3 regions of the Methylobacterium aquaticum genome follow, and region 3 is predicted to be linked to each of the others. Evidence: predicted binding sites of a transcription regulator. Region 3 holds the regulator's gene; each other region holds the start of a gene.
The links. Region 3 encodes LexA, which represses DNA repair genes until DNA is damaged. Its sites were predicted from a motif close to TGTTCNNNNTGTGTTCNG; they were not measured.
Positions count from the first base shown of each region.

Region 1: F1D61_RS06930 (type IA DNA topoisomerase) is a predicted target of LexA. The motif match lies at 1,417-1,434, and genes of this name have one in related genera.
Region 2: F1D61_RS21075 (ATP-dependent helicase) is a predicted target of LexA. The motif match lies at 2,968-2,985, and genes of this name have one in related genera.

Region 1 is NZ_CP043627.1:1,570,043-1,577,004, forward strand. It holds gene metF (methylenetetrahydrofolate reductase [NAD(P)H]) at 1-158, opposite strand, end outside; partial or broken gene F1D61_RS06925 (ArsR/SmtB family transcription factor) at 189-1,195, opposite strand; gene F1D61_RS06930 (type IA DNA topoisomerase) at 1,467-3,878, shown strand; tRNA gene F1D61_RS06935 (tRNA-Phe) at 3,987-4,062, shown strand; tRNA gene F1D61_RS06940 (tRNA-Phe) at 4,148-4,223, shown strand; gene F1D61_RS06945 (sulfite oxidase heme-binding subunit YedZ) at 4,542-5,441, opposite strand; gene F1D61_RS06950 (hypothetical protein) at 5,551-5,871, shown strand; gene F1D61_RS06955 (Uma2 family endonuclease) at 5,924-6,475, shown strand; gene F1D61_RS06960 (adenosine kinase) at 6,543-6,962, shown strand, end outside.
Region 2 is NZ_CP043627.1:4,620,644-4,627,605, reverse strand. It holds gene F1D61_RS21080 (PhoH family protein) at 1-207, opposite strand, end outside; gene F1D61_RS21075 (ATP-dependent helicase) at 593-2,956, opposite strand; gene F1D61_RS21070 (hypothetical protein) at 3,091-3,342, shown strand; gene F1D61_RS21065 (thioesterase family protein) at 3,353-3,928, opposite strand; gene F1D61_RS21060 (FAD-binding oxidoreductase) at 4,176-5,594, shown strand; gene mraY (phospho-N-acetylmuramoyl-pentapeptide-transferase) at 5,901-6,962, opposite strand, start outside.
Region 3 is NZ_CP043627.1:6,589,269-6,596,230, forward strand. It holds gene F1D61_RS34885 (MetQ/NlpA family ABC transporter substrate-binding protein) at 149-439, shown strand; gene F1D61_RS34890 (MetQ/NlpA family ABC transporter substrate-binding protein) at 436-609, shown strand; gene F1D61_RS34895 (MetQ/NlpA family ABC transporter substrate-binding protein) at 687-947, shown strand; gene F1D61_RS35160 (hypothetical protein) at 996-1,187, shown strand; gene F1D61_RS30475 (hypothetical protein) at 1,196-1,522, shown strand; gene F1D61_RS35495 (hypothetical protein) at 1,772-2,023, shown strand; gene F1D61_RS30485 (hypothetical protein) at 2,243-2,656, opposite strand; gene lexA (transcriptional repressor LexA) at 2,761-3,504, shown strand; gene F1D61_RS30495 (NCS2 family permease) at 3,726-5,066, opposite strand; partial or broken gene F1D61_RS30500 (molybdopterin-dependent oxidoreductase) at 5,057-6,962, opposite strand, start outside.

The DNA.
Region 1 (6,962 bases), 2.0 Mb from region 3:
TAGGTCACCGAGACGAAGTCGGGGCCGAGCGGCGCCAGGCGCTCGATCGACGACCACAGGGTCGCCTCCATCTCCTCGGTCTTCGGCGGGAAGAACTCGAACGAGACGCGGATCGGGCGGTGGCTCTCGCGGCTCGGGCGGAAGGCGGTGGGGTACATCGGCAGCCTCGGCGAAAGAGGGGATTGGGATCAGGCGACGGCGCGGTCGGGCAGCCCGGCACCGATCTGCTGATCGGCGGCGGCCTGCGGGTGATGGGCGAGCCAGAGCGTGACGGTGAGCTGGTGCTCCGCGCCCCCGGAGGGCGCGAGGTGACGCAGCCGCACGTCGGTCAGGCCGGCCTCGGAGAGCCAGTCCGCAACCTGCTCCGGGGCGAAGCCGAGGCGGCGATGCGCCTCGTCCGTCCGCAGGAATTCCAGGCTGTGGGGCGCGAAATCGACCACGAGCAGGCGGCCGCCCGGGGCGACGAGGCGGGCGGCCTCGCGAAGCGCCCGCGCCGGGTCGTCGAGATAGTGCAGCACCTGGTGGATCAGCACGAGGTCGAAGCTCGCCCGGCCGAAGGGCGGGGCGTGGATGTCGCCCTGGCGCAGGTCGATCCGGGTCAGTCCCTGGCGCTCCAGGTTGGCGCGGGCGACCGAGAGCATCGTGTGGTTGGCATCGAGCCCCGTCGCCCGGGCGGCCCGCGGCGCCAGGAGCCCGAGCATCCGCCCGGTGCCGGTGCCGAGATCGACGAGGCTGCCGATCGGGCCGCTTCCGAGCGCGTCGAGCACCGCCGCCTCGACGGTGGCCTCCGGCACGTGGAGCGAGCGCACCCGGTCCCATTGCGGCGCGAGCCGGGCAAAGAAGCTTTGCGCCGCCTCCGCGCGCTGCGCCCGCACCGCCTGGAGCCGGGCCCGGTCCTCGGAGAGCGGCGGCGCCGCGGTGTCGAGGGCGGCGATAAGGGGGCGACCAGCCCGGCCACCCCCTCGCGCAGGCGAAAGAACGCCCAGGCGCCCTCGCGGTGGCGCACCACCAGCCCGGCCTCGACCAGGAGCTTGAGGTGGCGCGAGATCCGCGGCTGCGACTGGCCGAGGATGTCGGTGAGGTCGGAGACCGACAATTCGCCCTCGCCGAGCAGCACCAGGATGCGCAGGCGCGTCTCCTCCGCGGCGGCCCGCAGCACGCTCAAGGCGTCGACGAAGGGGACGGTGGCGGTCATACCTGAGGGCTCCTCGCCTCCAATGCGAAACATAAAGATATCTTTATGTGAGGAATGCCGAGGGCGCAAGCGGCGTTTCGCGGGCGGAACCGTGGCGGTGAGGGTGAACCGCGCGAATGCGAAGCCGAGAGCTGCACTCATTCGGGGAAGAGCCGTCTGGGAAGCCCGCGCCCTTTCTTTTCGCGGTGCCCCGCGTTGACCGTACCCGGGAGCCTCCGGTATGTTCCCGCTTCGTTCGGGCCATCCGCCCGTTCAGGAGCGTCCCGCTGCCATGGCGCAGGCCACCTCCCCCGGCTCATCCTCCTCGGGAAAGACGCTGTTCTTCTTCGAGAAGCCCTCGGCGATGCGCCAGGTGCAGCGGTTCTTCCGCTCGCCCAGCACGGTCTGCGTCGCGGCCGAGGGGCACCTGCTGGAAGTGGCCGAGCCCGGGGAGATCCGGCCGGACTGGAAGCCCTGGCGCTTCGACGCGCTGCCGATCGCCATGGAACGGCTGCCGGTCGCTCCCGGGCACGGCCGCTCGGGCCAGTCGCACGCGCCGAAGCTCGCGGCGATCCGCCAGGCGCTCGCCGGGGTCGAGCGGGTGATCATCGCCACCGATCCGGGCCGCGAGGGCTCGATGATCGCCTGGGAGGTCCTGGAGCATCTCGGCTGGCGCGGCCGGGTCGATCGGTTGCGGCTGGGGGCGCTGGACGAGATCTCGATCCGCCGCGCCTTCGGGCTGCTGGCGCGCGAGGACGATTCCGGCGAGCGCGACTATGCCGCCTATCTCGAGGCCCTGTGCCGGCAATACGAGGATTGGCATCTCGGCCTCAACGGGACCCGGGCGGTGTCGTTGCGCCTGCGCCCGCCGGCCTTCCGCGAGCCCTGGCGCTTCGGCGGGGTGCAGACGCCGACGCTCGCCATCCTGGCCGATCTCGAGGAGCGCATCCGCAATTTCGTGCCGCGCGACTTCTACAAGATCGCCCTGCCGGTGACGACGCAGAGCGGCGCGGGCCTGACGCTCTGGCACGCGCCGAAGGACAAGATCTTCGCGATCGAGGATGCCGAGACGATCCGCGACGCGGCCGAGGGATGGGCCGGTCCCCTGGCGGTGGTGCAGAAGGACGTGCGCCGGACGCCGCCGAAGCTCTTTTCGAAGGATACCCTGGCCCGCGCCTGCGCCAAGCGCTTCGGCTGGGACCCGCAGGTGACGGCGCGCCACGCGCAAGCCCTCTACGACAAGGGCTATCTCAGCTACCCCCGCACCGAGTCGGTGCATCTGCCGGACTCGCAAGCCAAGGACGCCGCCGCGGTGCTGGCGGCGATCGCGGTCGCCGACAAGGACCTGACGGCCCACAACCCGGCGACGCCGCAGATCCGCCGCGGGCCGAAGGGGCATTACGTCAAGGACCCGGGCGAGCACCACGCCATCGTCCCGTTGCGCAAGGTGCCGGGCCCCGGCGACGCCGCGCCCGAGGCGTTGCGGCTGTGGCTGCTCGTCGCCAAGAATTTTTTGGCCGCCCACATGGCCGACGGGATCGATGCCCGGACCACGGTCACGGCCGAGGTGGCGACGCCGCTCGGGTCCAAGCGCTTCGTCATCACCGGCAGCGTGGTGAAGGTGCCGGGCTGGCGCGCCCTCTACGGCACCGAGGCCGACGAGGACGAGGTGGTGCCCGGCAAGGCCAAGGCCGACGACGAGCCGACCACCGGGCGCCTGCCGCCGGTGCGCGACGGCGAGGCCGGGCGGGGCGGCGAGCCGGTGATCGAGACCGCCCGGACCGAGCCGCCGCGGCGTATCACCCGGGGCGAGTTGCCGGTGGTGATGGGCCGCCTCATCGACCAGATCGAGGACCCGGCCCTGAAGCGGGCGCTGGAGAACCCCGCCAACCCGACCGAGCCGAAGGGGCTGGGCACCGCCGCGACCCGCGACGCGGTGCTGCCGAAGCTGCTGAAGAGCCACTACGTCACGCTGCTCAAGGGCAAGGACCCGGCCATCACCGTGACCGAGGTGGGCCTCGCCTTCATCGCCGCGGTGCGCCGGGTGTTCCCGGCCTATGGCGACCCGGTCGGTCGGGCGGTGTTCGAGTCCGAACTGGCCGAGATCGGCCGGGCGACGACCAAGGCCGAGGCGGTCCGCCGGGCCGAGGCGTTCCGCCAGCGCACCCGCGAGCGGGTCGAGGCGCTGATCGGCGCGGTTTCGGGCGCCGAGCGGCTGGCGGTGGAGGGCGAGGTCCCGCCCCGCGGCGGCCGGGCGCCGACCGCCGCGATGGTGTCCTTCGCCAAGTCACTCGCCGCCCGCAAGGGCATCCCCCTCCCCCCGGAGGCGACCCGCGAGGCCGGGGCCTGCCGGCTGTTCCTCAACACCCATGCGGGGCCGAGAACCGCGTTGGGGGAGGAACGGACCGGTCCGGCGGGCGACGGCGCGACCCGACCGCCGACCCCGGCGATGCTGCGCTTTGCCGCCTCGCTCGCGCGGGAGAAGCGCATGGAGGCCCTGCCGCCCGAGATCGAGACCGATTTCAACGCCTGCCGCGCCTTCCTCGACGCCCATGCCGGCGGCGAGGCGAAGGCACCCTCCTCCCGCGAGGCGCCGGCCAAGAAGACCACCGCGAAAAAGGCTGGCGCGACGAAGCCCCGCCGCCCCCGCAACCCGGCGAGCCCGGCCAGCGCCCCCCGCCGTCGCCGCACTGCGGAGGCGTGAGGCGAGTGCCGGCAAACAATCGCCCACGCGCCCGCACGAGACGGCTGGACAGGCGATCCGAGCGTCTCTATACCGCCGCTCAACGCCGCTGCCCCACGCAGCCGGCGGGCCCGGGTAGCTCAGTTGGTAGAGCATGCGACTGAAAATCGCAGTGTCGGCGGTTCGACTCCGTCCCCGGGCACCACTCTCTCGTCCCTGACGGGAGTGGTGCCGTCCTTCAGCTTAGGACGATCTCTTGTGCTTGGACCGCCGCCTCGCGCGGCCGGTGCGCCCGGGTAGCTCAGTTGGTAGAGCATGCGACTGAAAATCGCAGTGTCGGCGGTTCGACTCCGTCCCCGGGCACCATTTCTCCAAACAATCCAGACCATTGATTGAGGCCGGCAAGAAAGCCGAGCAGACTTTCCTGCGCTGTTCTCGTATTTCGCGTCGACAGACGATGGCTCGGCCTCCTGTCGAAGTCGAACGCCCATCATTCTTCCCTGAACGTCATCCCGGGGCTCGCCATAGGCGAGAACCCGGGATCCATAGCCGCTGACCTTTCAGGATGAAGCGGAACGCCTTGTCTGGCATCGTCAGCGTTCATGGGTCCCGGGTTCCGCTGCGCGGCCCCCGGATGACGAGGAGGGCTTCAGATTTCCCGGCTCACTCGCCAGCCCGAGATCGTCAGGCCCTGGCCGCCCGCACCACCGGCCCCTTCGCCGACCCCTTGCCGCCCGACGCCGCCCGGCTCTGCCACAGGTTGAGCGGCACGGTCAGGATCACCGTGCCGAGCACCCACCAGGCCGGGCGCACGTCGTAGGAGAAGTCGAGGTTGGCGGACAACACCGCCGTGGCCGGCACGTTGGTGGCGAGGGCGTACCACAGGGCCTCCAGCCCCGCCGTGGCGAGGCCGGCGGCCACGCTGAGCCCTAGGAGCGGCAGCGGTGCGGTCGGCACCTTGAGGTGGTGCATCAGCCGCCAGCCCATCAGCGCCAGGAACAGCCCGCTCCAGTAGACCGGGTTCGAGACGTCGATCTTCGACTGGATGAAGAAGTGCAGCAGCGCCAGCGCTGTGAGCGGGTAGACCAGCCGGTGCAGCCGCGGCCAGGCCTTGCCGAGGCGGCGGATCATGCCGTCCGTCGAGGTGACGCCGAGCACGACGAGGCCGAGCAGCCCGACGAACCCGATGGTGAGGTAGATGCGGAACACGATCTCGCTCGCCACCCGGGCGAGGTCGAACTTCTGGTCGGCGACGTAGAGCGTGAAGTGGACCAGCGCGTAGGCGAGCGCGGTGAGGCCCAGCATCCGCCGCACCAGGATCAGCTTCGGCGCGTTGGCGATGCGCCGCATCGGCGTGACCGCGAGCGAGAGGATCAGGAACCGCACCGACCAGTCGCCCATGGCGTGGAGATAGGCGGTGAGCGGCTTCGCGCCGAGGCGGTCGAGGGCGTAGGCCGCGGTGAACCACAGGCCGGGCGCCAGCGCGAGGAGGAAGACCGCGAGCTTGAACCGCGACAGGCGGCCGGCGCGGTCGAGCCAAGGGTAGGCCAGGCGAGGGTAGGCGATCTGGGGTTGGGCAGGCATTCGGGACCTGAGTGCGGTGCGGAATGCGCCACAGATAAGCCGCGAGCGGGGGTTTGACCCGACCCGCCGACCACACGATGGCGTGAGAGGCCGCCCCTCACCGGAGACGATGCCCGTGCCGCGCAAAGCCCTCGCCGCCCTCCTGATGCTGCTGGCGCCCGCGGCGCAAGCCGCCTGTCCCACGCCGCCGGCCCCGCCGCCGGCGAGCGAGAAGCCGGTGAAGCCCGCCCTGCCGCAAAAGCCCGCCTGCCTCGACGCCAAGGGCGGCTGCCCGGGCTGGGAGGCCTACACCTACAATGACGGGATCAAGGCCTACAACGCGCAGCTCGGCCCCTATCGCACCGGCGCCGAGGCCTATGCCCGCAAGCTCAAGGCCTACGCCGACGGCAGCGTGGCCTATGCGAATTGCGAGATGCAGTCGATGCAGTAGCACGGGCATGGTAGGCTTCTGGAGCAGGAGTGTCACCGACAGGTTCAGCGCGATGAAGCCGCTTCCGCAGACGCAGATGAGCGTGGACGAGTACCTGGCCTGGAGCGAAGACAATCCAGGACGCTACGAACTCGTGCAGGGCGAGGTGTTCGCGATGGCCGCCGAGCGGGCACGGCATGCCAACACACGGGTCGCCGTCTTCGATGCTCTGCGCAGCGCCTTGCGCGCCGCCAGCGTTCCTTGCCGGGCGATGCCGGATGGAATGACCGTCCGCATCACTGCCCATACCGCCTACGAACCGGACGCCTTAGTCTATTGCGGCCCGCGCATCGATCCCGACGCGGTCGAAGTGAAGAATCCGATCGTCGTCGTCGAAGTCCTGTCTCCCAGCACTCGCCGGACCGATGCGAGCGAGAAGCTCGCCGGCTACTTCCAGGTGCCGAGCATCCACCACTACCTGATGGTCGACCCCGACCGCAGGACGGTGGTCCACCATCGCCGGGCCGGCGACGGAATCGAGAGCAGTTTCCTGGAGGACGGCACCCTCATCCTCGACCCGCCGGGCCTCGAACTTCCCGTCGCATCCCTGTTCGAGGAGCCGTGAGGCCGCGCTTGACCCCTCCGGCGGCGGATGCGACAGCCGCGCCAATTCCTTGCGCGCGAGCCACTGCATGACAGCCTCCCTCGACCTCCTCGTCCTCGGCAACGCCATCGTCGACGTGATGGCCCGTACCGACGAGGCCTTCCTGGTCCGCGAGGGCGTGCACAAGGGCGCGATGCAGCTCATCGACGAGGCGCGGGCCGAGCACCTGTTCGGGGTGATGGGGCAGGCCACGATCATCTCGGGCGGCTCGGGCGCCAACACGGCGGTGGGCGCGGCGCTCCTCGGGGCGCGGGCGGGCTTCGTCGGCAAGGTGCGCGACGACGAGCTCGGCCGTCTCTTCGCCCACGACCTCAACGCCACCGGCGTGCAGTTCGGCGTCGCCCCGGCGACCGAAGGCGCCGCCACCGCCCGCTGCTTCGTGCTGGTGACGCCGGACGGCGAGCGCACCATGAACACCTATCTCGGCGCTTGCCAGGGCCTCTCGGCC
Region 2 (6,962 bases), 2.0 Mb from region 3:
GCGGGTTCCGGCGATGTAGGTCTTGCCGGTGCCGGCGGGGCCGAGCACGATCACTTGCGGGTGGGACCCGAGGGCGTCCAGATACTCGGCCTGACGGGCCGTCATCGGCTGAATCGGTGGCGGGTTGCGCTCCTCCTCGAAGCGAGTGCGATGCACTCGGATCGGGCGGTCATCAACCAGTTCAAGTCGTGCGCGTCGTCTCTTCACGGATCAACACTCCCACTGGACTTGCGGTGCCGACTATGGTGTGCCCTCTGGTGTCCCGGATCTCCTGTGTTCTTGCAACGACTCAAAGTCTGATCGGCCGTGACGGTTCCGGTCGGGGTTGACGCAGGCGGTGGACAAGTCCGCCTGTTTCGACCGACAGGGTAAGCAGCCGATGATGAACGAGCAATTGTCGCGCCGCACCATGCCCATGCGAAATCGGCGCGTGCGGCACCGCACGATCGGCTGTGATGAAAACCACACACAGGTGGAGGGGGGATAGCCCGACGGCGTCACGGCGATACCGGTGCGGACCTGCTGGCTGGACGAGGTCGCCACCTGATCGCCGCTCCCGGTCTGGCGCGGGCGGCGCCTGCGCGGGACGGCTTCAGCCCGAGCCCGGCTGGACGAAGCTGTCGAGGACCATTTTTCGGCCGGCCTTGTCGAAGTCAACGGTGAGCTTGTTGCCGTCGACGGCCGCCACCGAGCCGGGTCCGAATTTGGTGTGGAAGATGCGCGCCCCCACCTCGTAGGCCGACGGCGTGCCGGTGGACTTCGCCACCAGCGTGCCCTCGATCTGCTGCGGGCCGCGCCGGCCGGGCGAGGAACCGCGCCCTCCCCCGCCAAACCCGCCCTGGCCGTAGCGATCCTGCCCGGCGGTCTGCGCCTGCGCCCGCTGCCAGCCCGGGGTGGAATAGGACGAGCCGAAGGCCGGCGCCTGCCGGTCGAAGCGCGACGGGCCTTGCGAAAAGCTCGCCGGCGCCTCGAGCACCGCGACGCTGGCCTCGGGCAACTCGTCGATGAAGCGGCTCGGCACGGTCGAGGACCACAGGCCGTGGATGCGGCGGTTGACCGCGAACGAGATCTTGGCCCGCTTGCGCGCCCGGGTGAGACCGACATGGGCCAGCCGCCGTTCCTCCTCCAGGCCGGCCCGCCCGCTCTCGTCGAGGGCGCGCTGGTTCGGCATCAGGCCGTTCTCCCAGCCGGGCAGGAACACGGTGTCGAATTCCAGGCCCTTCGCCGCATGCAGCGTCATCAGGCTGACCCGGTCGCCGCCCTCGGCCTCGTTGACGTCCATGACGAGGGAGACGTGCTCGAGGAAGCTCGCGAGGTCCGGGAACTCCTCCATCGAGCGCACCAGCTCCTTCAGGTTCTCCAGGCGGCCGGTGGCGTCGGCGGTGCGCTCCTTCTGCCACATCTCGGTATAGCCGGATTCCTCCAGGATCGTCTGCGCCACCTCCGTGTGCGGCTGGTCCTCCAGGAGCTTGGCCCAGCGGGAAAAGCTCTGGCACAGGGCGCGCACGGTCGAGCGGGGCTTGGGCTTCAGCTCCTCGGTCTCGCTCATCATGCGGGCCGCCTGGAGCAGCGGCACCTTGGCGCGGCGGGCGAGCCCGTGCAGGGCCTGGAGCGTCGCGTCGCCGAGGCCGCGCTTCGGCGTATTGAAGATGCGCTCGAAGGCGAGGTCGTCGGAGCCGTTGGCGACGATGCGCAAATAGGCCAGCGCGTCGCGGATCTCGGCCCGCTCGTAGAAGCGCGGGCCGCCGACGACGCGGTAGGGCAGGCCGAGCTGGACGAAGCGGTCCTCGATCTCGCGCATCTGGGCCGAGATGCGGACCAGCACGGCGATCTCGGACAGCTTGTGGCCCTTGGCCTGGAGGCTCTCGATCTCCTCGCAGACGAGGCGGGCCTCCTCCTCCGAATCCCAGGCGCCGGTGACCGTGACCTTCTCGCCCTCCGGGCTGTCGGTGCGCAGGGTCTTGCCGAGCCGGCCCTCGTTATGGGCGATCAGCACCGAGGCGGCGGCCAGGATGTGGCCGGTCGAGCGGTAGTTGTTCTCCAGCCGCACCACCAGGGCGCCGGGAAAGTCGTGCTCGAAGCGCAGGATGTTGTCGACCTCGGCGCCGCGCCAGCCGTAGATCGACTGGTCGTCGTCGCCGACGCAGGCGACGTTGCGATGCCCTTGGGCGAGCAGGCGCAGCCAGAGATACTGGGCGACGTTGGTGTCCTGGTACTCGTCGACCAGGATGTAGCGGAAGCGCTGCTGGTAATTGGTCAGCACGTCCGGGTTCTCGCGCCACAGCTTCAGGCAGAGCAGCAGCAGGTCGCCGAAATCGACGGCGTTGAGCGACTTCAGCCGCTCCTGGTAGGCGGCATAGAGCCCGCCGCCCTTGCCGAAGCCGAAGGCCGAGGCCTCGCCGGCCGGCACCTGCTCGGGCGACAGGCCGCGATTCTTCCAGCCGTCGATCGTGCCGGCGAGGCTGCGGGCCGGCCAGCGCTTCTCGTCGAGATCGGCGGCGGCGATCACCTGCTTCAAGAGCCGCAGCTGGTCGTCGGTGCCGAGAATCGTGAAGTCGGAGCTCAGGCCCACCAGCTCGGCGTGGCGGCGCAGGATCTTGGTGCCGATGGCGTGGAAGGTGCCGAGCCACGGCATCCCCTCGCCGGCCGGGCCGATCAGCGTGCCGATCCGCTCCTTCATCTCCCGGGCGGCCTTGTTGGTGAAGGTCACCGCCAGGATGTCGAAGGGCCGGGCGCGCCCGGTCGAGATCAGGTGCGCGATGCGGGTGGTGAGCACCCGGGTCTTGCCGGTGCCGGCGCCGGCCAGCACCAGGACCGGCCCGTCCGTCGCCTCGACGGCGCGGCGCTGCTCGGGGTTGAGCCCCGTGAGGTAGGAGACGTCCTGCGGCACCACCGCGGCGCGGGCGCGGGCGGAGATCGAGGTCGGGGCGGTCCCGGCGGACAGTTCGCGAGTCATGCCCGCATCACTGGACCAAAACGCGAACGGCGTCGAGGGTGGCGGGCGCATGCCTGTGGGGGAGGCATCGGAACCTTGCCAAGCGAGCGGCGTCGTTCTCCATGGACAGCCCTTCGCCCGAGGAAAGGACCCCGATGCGCGCACACACCCTTCTGATGCTGGCCCTTGCCGCCGCGCCGCTCCCGGCGCTGGCGCAGAACCAGGCGCCCACCAACCGCGCCCAGCAGAGGGTCGAGGGAATCAACCGCTCGATCGAGTCGCAGGCCGAATCGCGCAGCTTCCAGCAGCAGAACCGGTTCGAGACCAACCAGATCCAGGGCCAGATCCAGCGCCAGCAGAGCATCGCGCCGCCGCCCCCGGCGCCGATCATCCTGCCGCACCGCTGACAACGCAGGCTCAGTGCCTGACCCGGGCTCCGGCGGTCGCGAAGGCCATGGTGTCCGGCCGGGCAGTGTGGCCCTCGCGGCCGCGGGCCGGGATGCCGATCACCCGGCCGAGATCGTCGGGCCGCGGCAACCTCGCATGCGAGCCGAGCATGACCGAGAGGTTGGCCTGGATGTCCTCGGGGAACGGCGCGACGCGCCGGGTCGCGGGATCGACGTGGAGCGACAGGTTCTCGGAACTGGCGGCGACCCAGCCCTCGGTGGCGTGGCGGATCTCGGAATAGAAGTGGATCCGCTTCTCGTCGAAACCGATGAGTTGCAAAGTCACCCGCACCGGGTCGTCGAGCACCAGTTCGCGGCGGTAGCGCACATGGACCTCGGCGGCGAAGGTCGTGCCGCGCCCGGAATCCATGTAGTCGGGCCCGAGGCCGACGACGCCGAACGCCTCGTCCACCGCCCGGTCGAACAGGACATGGTAATAGGCCATGTTCAGGTGGCCGTTATAGTCGATCCAGCCCGGCTCGATCGCCATCGTCGACGACACGAACGGCGCGAAGAAGAAGACCGAAGCGGGGCGGTCGTCAGCCATTGTGGGGCTCCCGATCAGGCGCATGCGGGATGACAAGGGCGCCCTGGCACGTACCACGCTTGAGGAGGGGATGCACCCCCGAATGGGTTGCACCTTGGGGCAAGGTGGCGGCCATCCAGCGCACTTCTCCGTGACCGGGCCGCCGGATATGCCGGCTGGGAAGCGGCTGCTAGAACACCGGCAAAAGGCCGGCGGATCCGTCTGGACAGCCGCACCCTCCGCCGAAAGAACCGTCCGGGAGATCCGCATGAACGCCCAGAGCCCCAGCCCGTCGCGCCAGCGCCCGGCGCCCGAGACCGTGGACGCGGTGATCCGCGAATTGACGGCGCAGTTCGGCAACCGTGTCGTCACCTCGCAGGCGGTCCGGGAGCAGCATGCCAGCACCCTGACCTGGGTCGCCAATCAGCCGCCGGACGCGGTGGTCTATGCCGAGAGCACCGAGGACGTGCAGGCGATCGTGCGGGTCTGCGCCGCGCACAAGATGCCGGTCGTCGCCTTCGGGACGGGTACCTCGCTCGAGGGCCACGTCAACGCTCCGTTCGGCGGCATCTCGATCGACATGAACGGGATGAACAAGGTGCTGGCGGTCCATGCCGAGGATCTGGATTGCGTCGTCCAGCCCGGCGTGACCCGCAAGGGGGTGAACGAGCACCTGCGCGACCAGGGCCTGTTCTTCCCGATCGATCCCGGCGCCGACGCCTCGCTGGGCGGCATGGCGGCGACCCGGGCCTCGGGCACCAACGCGGTGCGCTACGGCACGATGAAGGACAACGTGCTGTCGCTGACCGCCGTGATGCCGAACGGCGACATCGTCCGCACCAGCCCGCGGGCGCGCAAGACCTCGGCCGGCTACGACCTGACCCGGCTGATGGTCGGCTCGGAGGGCACCTTCGGCATCATCACCGAGCTCACCCTCAAGCTCGCCGGCATCCCAGAGGCGATCTCCGCCGGCGTCTGCCCGTTCCCGAGCATCAAGGCGGCCTGCGACGCCGTCATCGTGACGATCCAGTCCGGCCTGCCGGTGGCGCGGATCGAGCTCCTGGACGAGGTCCAGGTCGCGGCCTGCAACGCCTATTCGAAGCTCACCCTGCCGGAGATGCCGCTCCTCCTGGTCGAGTTCCACGGCACAGATGCCAGCGTGCGCGAGCAGGCCGAGCGCTTCGGCGAGATCGCCGCGGAATTCGAGGGCGGGCCCTACGAATGGGCGACGAAGCCCGAGGACCGCACCCGCCTCTGGCAGGCCCGCCACGACGTCTACTGGGCGGCGGTCGGCATGCGCCCGGGCGCCAAGGTCATCGCCACCGACGTCTGCGTGCCGATCTCGCGGCTGGCGGAGTGCGTCGAAGAGACCAAGCGCGACATCATCGCGAGCGGCATCACCGCACCGATCGCCGGCCATGTCGGCGACGGCAACTTCCACACCTCGCCCCTCGTGATGATGGATGATCCCGACGAGATCGCCCGGGTCACCGGCTTCATCGAACGCCTGGTCGCCCGCGCCGTCGCCATGGAGGGCACCTGCACCGGCGAGCACGGCATCGGCCAGAAGAAGATGCGCTTCATGGAACTGGAGCACGGGCCGGAGGCGCTGAACCTGATGCGCACGCTCAAGCGCGCGATCGACCCGGACAACATCATGAATCCGGGGAAGGTGGTGGTGGTGTAGGACCGCCACGGGATGGCCGGCACTGCCGATCGGGGCGGTGCCGGCCATCCCTGCATTCACGGGGAATGTTTGGTGCAAGAACAGGCGCCGGTTTCCCCTCCCCCCTCTGCGGGGGAGGGTGGCGAGCGAAGCGAGCCGGGAGAGGGGACGCCGCTTCCGGATAGGTCGCGACCGCGATGAAGGGCGCATCCTGGATCGACGTCGCGCTGCCCCTCTCCCGCCCCACTCCGTGGGGCACCCTCCCCCGCAGAGGGGGGAGGGTGACACCCGAGCCTCTTTCGTTCGCGAACCGGCCGGTCCTGGCCCCTATCGCAGCTTCAGCGTCGCCAGGCCGAGCAGCGCCAGCACCACCGCGATGATCCAGAACCGGATCACCACCTGCGGCTCCTTCCAGCCCTTCTGCTCGAAATGGTGGTGGATCGGCGCCATGCGGAAGACGCGCTTGCCGGTGAGCTTGAACGAGGCGACCTGGATGATGACCGACAGGATCTCCAGCACGAACAGGCCGCCGACGATGCCGAGCACGATCTCGTGCTTGGTCGCCACCGCCACGGTGCCGAGCAGGCCGCCGAGCGCCAGCGACCCGGTATCGCCCATGAAGATCTGGGCCGGCGGCGCGTTGAACCACAGGAAGCCGAGTCCCGCCCCGATGAGCGCCCCGCAGACCACCGCCAGTTCGCCGGTGCCCGGGACGTAGTTTACCTGGAGATACGAGGCGTAGATCACGTTGCCGACGAGGTAGGCGATGATCCCGAAGGTGGCGGCGGCGATCATCACCGGCACGATGGCGAGCCCGTCGAGGCCGTCGGTGATGTTGACCGCGTTGCCCGCACCCACGATCACGAAGCCCGCGAAGGCGACGTAGAACAGGCCGAGATTGATGATCGCGTCCTTGAAGACCGGAAAGGCGAGCCGGTAGGACAGGCCCGGCGCCGAGTATTCCGCCACCGCGACGCAGGCCGCCACCGCGATCAGGGCTTCCAGCCCGAGGCGGAACTTGCCGGAGAAGCCCTTGTGGCTCTGCTTCGTGACCTTGAGATAATCGTCGTAGAAGCCGATGGCGCCGAAGCCCAGCGTCACCATCATGACGATCCAGACGTAATGGTTGCGCGGGTTGGCCCAGAGGATCACCGCCACCATCACGCCGGCCAGGATCATCAGCCCGCCCATGGTCGGCGTGCCGCGCTTGGTCAGGAGATGCGATTGCGGGCCGTCCTCGCGGATCGGCTGGCCCTTGCCCTGGCGCAGGCGCAGGAGCGAGATGATCCAGGGCCCGAACCAGAACACGAAGAAGCCCGCCGTGAACAGCGCGCCGCCGGTCCGGAAGGTGATGTAGCGAAAGACGTTGAGCGGCGAGAACACGCCGCT
Region 3 (6,962 bases):
GGCCTTGTCCCGTGAGCCGGTTTCCGCGACAAGCTCTGCTCCTTCGTCCGTTGCCAAGCGTTCTTTGTGAGGAACGATCCTGCATTCGTCGGCATAGGTCCGGATGCGGGACGCGGCGCTTTTCGGACCTCTTCCACGGGACGGAACCATGCTTGCCTTTGACAGACGCACCCTGCTCGCTGCCGCGGCTCTCTCGCTCCTCTCTGGCGCCGCTCTCGCCGCACCGTTGCGGATCGCCGCCTCCTCGGTGCCGCATGCCGAGATCCTGCGCTTCGTGAAGGAGAAGCTCGCCCCCGGTCTCGACATCAAGATCATCGAGATCTCCGGCGACATCCGGCCGAACTCCCTGATCCTCAACGGCGACGCCGACGCGAACTTCTTCCAGTATGCGCCCTACCTGCACACCGAGGGGGCCAGATCGGCACCACCTTCGCGGTGATCGCCGCCACCCATATCGAGCCGCTCGGGATCTACTCGCGCAAGGTGAAGAGCCTCGCCGACGTGCCGGCCGGCGCCACCGTAGCCCTGCCCAACAACGCGACGAATCTCAGCCGCGCCTTGAACCTGTTGCAGGCAGACGGCCTAATCAGCCTAAGAGCCGGCCTCTAGGACGGCCAGCTCGCAACGCCGTCGGATATCGCCGACAACCCGAAGCGGATCGCCCTCGTGCAGGTCGCCCCGCCCAATTGCCGCGTTCCATCGACGACGTGACGCTCGCGGTCATCAACGGCAACTACGCGCTCGAGGCAGGCCTAACCCCGGCGAAGGACGCGCTGGCGCTCGAGAAGGCCGAGAACAACCCTTACGCCAACATCTTCGTCACCACGCAGGTCCCGGAGAAGGACCCGTGGGTGCAGCACCTCTCGGCGCTCCTCGCCTCGCCCGAGGTCGCGACCTTCATCTGCGAGAAGTACCGTGGCTCCGTCGTACCGGTTCACGGCGGCTGAACGGCGGCGATCGCCAACATCGTCTGGTCCGGCTTCGGCAAGCCGGCGATCAGCCAGGTCGCCTCGACGCTCGCCGCCTTCCACGACGATAGCGTGCCGCAATATCCGTTCGACGTGAGGCGCGCCGAGGCGCTGCTCGACGAGGCCGGGTTCAAGTGCGGGCCGGACGGCATCCGCTTCTCGCTTACCCACGACTTCCTCCCTTACGGCGGCGACGTAAGCGGACCGGGGAGTACCTGAAGCAGGGGTTGAAGCGCGTCGGCATCGACGTGACCATCCGCAGCCAGGACACCGCGGCCTTCACCCGGCGCGTCTACGGCGACCGCGACTTCGACATCTCGAGCACGTGGTTCGCCGCTTTCTCCGATCCGCAGGTCGGGGTGACGCGGGCCTATCGGTTGGGCTGGATCGGCAAGAACACGCCCTGGACCAACGGTTCGGGCTACCGCAACCCGGAGATCGACGGGCTGATCGCCAAGGTCCAGGCCCAGGCCGAGCCGGACCCGGCCGCCCGGGTCGCGATCTCAAGCAGTTCCAGCAGATCGTGCAGCGCGACCTACCATCGATTTCGCTGATCGAGCTGCGCTTCTTCTCGCTCCACGCGGCCAACCTGAAGGACGTGGTCACCCGCGGCGACCGGATCTACGGCTCGCTGAAGCACGCCTGGTTCGACACGGGGACAAGCGCCCGCGGCACCGACACAAGCAGCGCCCGCGGCACCGACACGAAGAGCAACCAAGCCGGTGACGCGCGCGACGACGGGACGGCGTTTCTGGGCGCGGCGGCTCCCCCAGATGGCGGTAGTGATGCTCGGGATTGGGACCGTGAACTTCTTCATCCTTCACCTCGCGCCGGGCGATGCGGCGCAGGTGCTCGCGGGCGAATCCGGCTTGGCGACGCGTTCGCGCCGACCCTTGGGGTTGATGTGGTCGCGGCTGGCGATGTCCTTGATGATGCGGGCCCGTTCCATCGAGCGCTTGGGCGCAGTAGGGGCAGGTCGGATCAGTGCATGGCGCTACTGGCACTCGGTCGATGTAGCATCATCGCGCTTCAAGGGGGCTTCGACGGGGCCGTGAAGCTCCGTCAAGCGGGCTTGAATTTCATGCGGAAGGCTGTCGAAGCGAACTTCGCAGATCTGACCAGAGCGGCCACCTTGACCATGCGCCGTCCGAATTTCGGGAACGACACCCCGCCAGGGCGTGGTCCGTCCTGTGTGAAATCGTCGGCAGACCTTATGGAATGCTTGCCGGGTGATCCCTGCAGCCTGCGCGATTCCAGCGGCGCCGTAGAATTTTTCACGGTTGCCCCTCTTCAACGTCCAGGGCTGCGGCCATCAATTCGTTGATGATTGCTTGGCTGCGTTTGCTACGACGTTCCCCTTTGGGGGCTTTATCGACAGTTTGTCTGTTGACGCCTTTAGCGACCCGCTCCTTATCGAGAGTGGTGCCTTGGGCCACGAGCCCAGCCCTCACGGCCCTGTAAAGGTCCGGCGAGCCGATGATAGCCACAGGGAGAGCGCGCTTGATCCGGCGCATGTTGCACGGGAAAACGCGTGCTCGCAGCATGTTACAGATATCTGGCGGCGGAGTGCCCTGCGACCTCGCCTTACCAATCGGCATCGGAATAAGTTGTTGATATAGTGAGAGTTTTCCGAAGCTGTCGCCAAACATCTCCGATCGCCCGCCGCCAAAAAGCTTCGACGCGCCCACCCTTCGCGCCGCCTTTTCGAACCCGCTTGCGGAACACTTGCGGAACGCTTACCATGTTCGCGATTTGTTTCCGGAGCGCGGCAGCGCGGGGATGAGAGTGTCACATGCTCACGCGTAAGCAGTTGGACCTGCTCCGCTTCATTCAGCAGAGGATGCGGGAGACGGGCGTTCCCCCGTCCTTCGACGAGATGAAGGACGCCCTCGACCTCAAGTCGAAATCGGGCATCCATCGCCTGATCACCGCCCTGGAGGAGCGCGGCTTCCTGCGCCGCCTGCCGAACCGGGCCCGGGCGATCGAGGTGATCCGCCTGCCCGACACGGTGACGGGGCCGGCGCAGGCCGCGCCCGCCCCCGGGGCCGAGGTGGTGCGGTTCAACCCCAGCGTGGTCGAGGGTGGGCGTGCCCACGAGCCGAAGCGGCAAGCCGGCATCCCCGCCATGGCGACCGCCTCGGACGAGAACGGTCACTCGGTCAGCGTGCCGGTGATGGGCCGGATCGCCGCCGGTACGCCGATCTCGGCGATCCAGAGCCAGAGCCGTACGGTGGCGATGTCGCCGGACTTCCTGGCCAGCGGCGAGCATTACGCCCTGGAGGTGCGCGGCGATTCGATGATCGAGGCCGGCATCCTCGACGGCGACCTCGTGGTCATCCGCCGCCAGGAGACCGCCAATACCGGCGACATCATCGTGGCCCTGATCGACGACGAGGAGGCGACCCTGAAGCGCCTGCGCCGCCGCGGCTCGTCGATTGCGCTGGAAGCCGCCAACCCGGCCTACGAGACCCGCGTGCTCGGGCCGGACCGGGTGCGGATCCAGGGAAGGCTGGTGAGCCTAGTGCGGAAGTACTGAATCGATTCGGGGATTGGCGCATCGCTCAACCCTCCCCCCTCTGCGGGGGAGGGTAGTCCCTGCGTCAGCAGGGGCCGGGAGAGGGGCAGCGCGACGCTGTTCCAGGTGGCGCCCGTCACCATGGTCGCTCCCTTTCCGGAAGCGTGGTTCCCCTCTCCCGCCCCGCATCCGCGGGGCACCCTCCCCCGCAGAGGGGGGAGGGTACAGATGCGTCGCGCCCGTCAGTGCGCGCTCCCCGTTGCGACGAACTTGAACAGGAACACCCCGGCGATCACCCACACCACCGGCTTCACCTCCCGGAACCGCCCGGTGAGCAGCTTGATCACCGCGTAGGTGATGAAGCCGAAGGCGACGCCGTTGGCGATCGAGTAGGTGAAGGGCATCAGCAGCGCCGTCACGCAGGCCGGCAGCACCTCGGTCAGGTCGTCCCAGTCGAGATCGACCAGTTCGTGCAGCATCAGGCAGGCGACGTAGAACAGGGCCGGCGCCGTGGCGTAGGCCGGAACCGAGCCGGCGAGCGGCGCGAAGAACAGGCAGGCGAGGAACAGGACCGCCACCGTGGCGGCGGTGAGGCCGGTGCGGCCGCCCTCCTCGACGCCGGACGCGCTCTCGAGGTAGGCGGTGGTGCTCGACGTGCCCAGCAGCGAGCCGACGAAGATCGAGGACGAATCCGCCATCAGCGCCTTGTCGAGGCGCTCCATCTTGCCCTCGGTCAGCAGCCCCGCCCGGTTGGCGACACCCATCAGCGTGCCGGTGGCATCGAACAATTCGACGAGGAAGAACACCAGGATCACGTTGAGGAGACCGCCCGACAGGGCGCCCTTGATGTCGAGGGCAAACAGGGTCGGGGCGATCGAGGGCGGCAGCGAGGCGACGCCCTGGAAGGTGTTGTCGGCGACGATGAAGCTCAACGCCGTGACGGTGAGGATGCCGGCGAGCAGCGCGCCGCGGACCTTGCGCACCGAGAGCACCGCGACGATCAGGAAGCCCAGCACCGCCAGCACCGTGCTCGGCTTGTGCAGGTCGCCCAGCGTCACGAAGGTCGCCGGGCTCGCCGTCACCACCCCGGCACTTTTGAGTGCGATGATCGCCAGGAAAAGCCCGATGCCGACCGTGATGGCGATGCGCATCGAGCGGGGGATGCCCTCGACGATGATCCGTCGCAACCCCGTCAGCGTGACGACCATGAAGCACAGGCCGGAGATGAACACCGCGCCCAAAGCCGCCTGCCAGGTGTAGCCCATCTGGAGCACCACCACGTAGGCGAAGTAGGCGTTGAGCCCCATGCCCGGCGCCAGCGCGATCGGGTAGTTGGCGTAGAAAGCCATCACCAGCGAGCCGATCGCCGCGACGAGGCAGGTGGCGACGAACACCGCCCCCTTGGGCATCCCGGCATCGCCCAGGATGTTGGGATTGACGAAGACGATGTAGGCCATCGTCAGGAAGGTGGTCAGCCCGGCCAGCATCTCGGTGCGCACGGTCGTGCCGTGGGCCGAGAGCGCGAAGGTGCGCTCCAGAAATCCGTTGGGCCGGGTCAGGCCGTCGTCGCGCTTCAGGTCCATCGCTCCTCCTCAGCGCTCTGGCTGATCTGTCGGTAGATCCGGTCGGGCGCGAAGGGCGTCGCGGTCAGCCGCGCGCCGGTCGCGTCCCGGATGGCGTTCCCCAAGGCCGCCGCGACGGGGTTGAACGGGCTCTCGCTCATCGACTTGGCGCCGAGCGGCCCGACCGCGTCGTGGGTGGCGGCAAAGATCACCTCGGTGCGGGGCACGTCGGCGATGGCCGGGATGTGGTAGGTGCGGAAGGACGGGGTCGCGACCCGGCCATCGCCGTCGATCCGGAGATCCTCGTAGAGCGCGGCGCCGAGCGCCTGGGCGACGCCGCCCTCGATCTGGCCGCGGCACTGAACCGGGTTCATCACCCGGCCCGCATCGGCGGCGTGGACGCTCCGCAGGATGCGCAGCTCACCCGTCCCCGGATGCACCGCGACCTGGAAGCCCTGGACGTTGAACGCCACCGAGCGCGGGCTGCCGTCGGCCTGCCCCACGGCCTCGGCGGGGCCGAGCTCCGCGAGCGCCACCCGGGCGTCGGCGGCCGTGACCGCGTCGCCGTCGAGGCGGCAGGCGGCGGGATCGAGCCCGAGCCGGGCAGCCGCGCGGTCGCGCAGGATCGCGGCCAGGCTCTCCGCGGCCCGTAACGTGGCCTGGCCCGCCACCACGATGCCGGTGCTGCCATAGGCGCCGGTATCGTGCCCGACCGCGTCGGTGTCGCCCTGGCGGAGGGCGATGCGGTCCGGGGTGGTTTCTAAGACTTCCGCGGCGATCTGGCCGTGCACCGTCGAGGTGCCGTTGCCGAACTCCACCGTGCCGACGCGCAGGGCGTAGAGCCCGTCTTCCCCGAGCGCGATCCGGGCCTCGGCGAAGTGGCCCCGCGGCGGGATGGTGTCGATCATCGAGAGCGCCATGCCCGAGCCCGTGCGCCAGCCCGGCGGGGCGGGGGGAGGGGCTCGGCCAGGGCGACGGCCACCGCGTCGAGGCACTGGTCGAGGCCGTAGCTGCCGTACCGGACGTCGTGCGGCTCCAGGCTCGTCGAGACCATCGGGTCGCCGGGGCGGACCACGTTGCGCCGCCGCAACTCGAACGGGTCGAGGTCGAGCGCCCGGGCGAGCTCGTCCATGGCGGATTCGACCGCGAAGATGGTCTGGCTCAGGCCGTAGCCGCGAAACGCGCCGGCTGGCAGGGTGTGGGTGTGGACGGCGTAGCCGTCGATCCGCTTGTTGGCGCAGCGATAGACCGCGATCACCTCGTTGCAGCCGTGATGCAGCACGCCGCCGGCATGGTTGCCGTAGGCGCCGGTATTTGACAGGACCTGAAGGTCGATCGCCGTCAGGGTGCCATCGCGGCGGGCGCCGAGGCGCACCCGCACCCGCATCGGGTGGCGGGTGGTGGTGGCGGTGAACTGCTCGGTGCGGGTCAGTTCCCAGCGCACCGGCCGGCCGGTGGCGAGCACGGCGAGCGCCACCAGGTCCTCGGTCAGCATCTCCTGCTTGCCTCCGAAGCCGCCGCCGACCCGGCCGCACTCGACCCGAACCCCATCGCGCGGGAGATCGAACAGGGCGCAGAGGGCGTCGCGGGTGAGGAACGGCACCTGGGTGCTGGAGCGGATGACGAGGCGCCCGTCGGGATCGCGCCAGCCGATCGCCGCATGGGTCTCGAGATGGGCGTGCTGGATCCGCTGCGAGCGGTAGGTGCCCTCGTGCACCACGTCCGCCGCGGCGAGGCCGGCCGTGACATCGCCGATCTCGCCATGCGCCTCGGCGGCGAGGTTGGGATGGGGATGGAGCGGCGGCGCGTCCTCGCCCGTCGGCCGCACGCCGTGGACGAGCGGCGCGTCGGGAGCGAGCGCCCGCTCGGGATCGAGGCAGGCCGGCAGCACCTCGTACTCGACGATCAGGGCGCGGC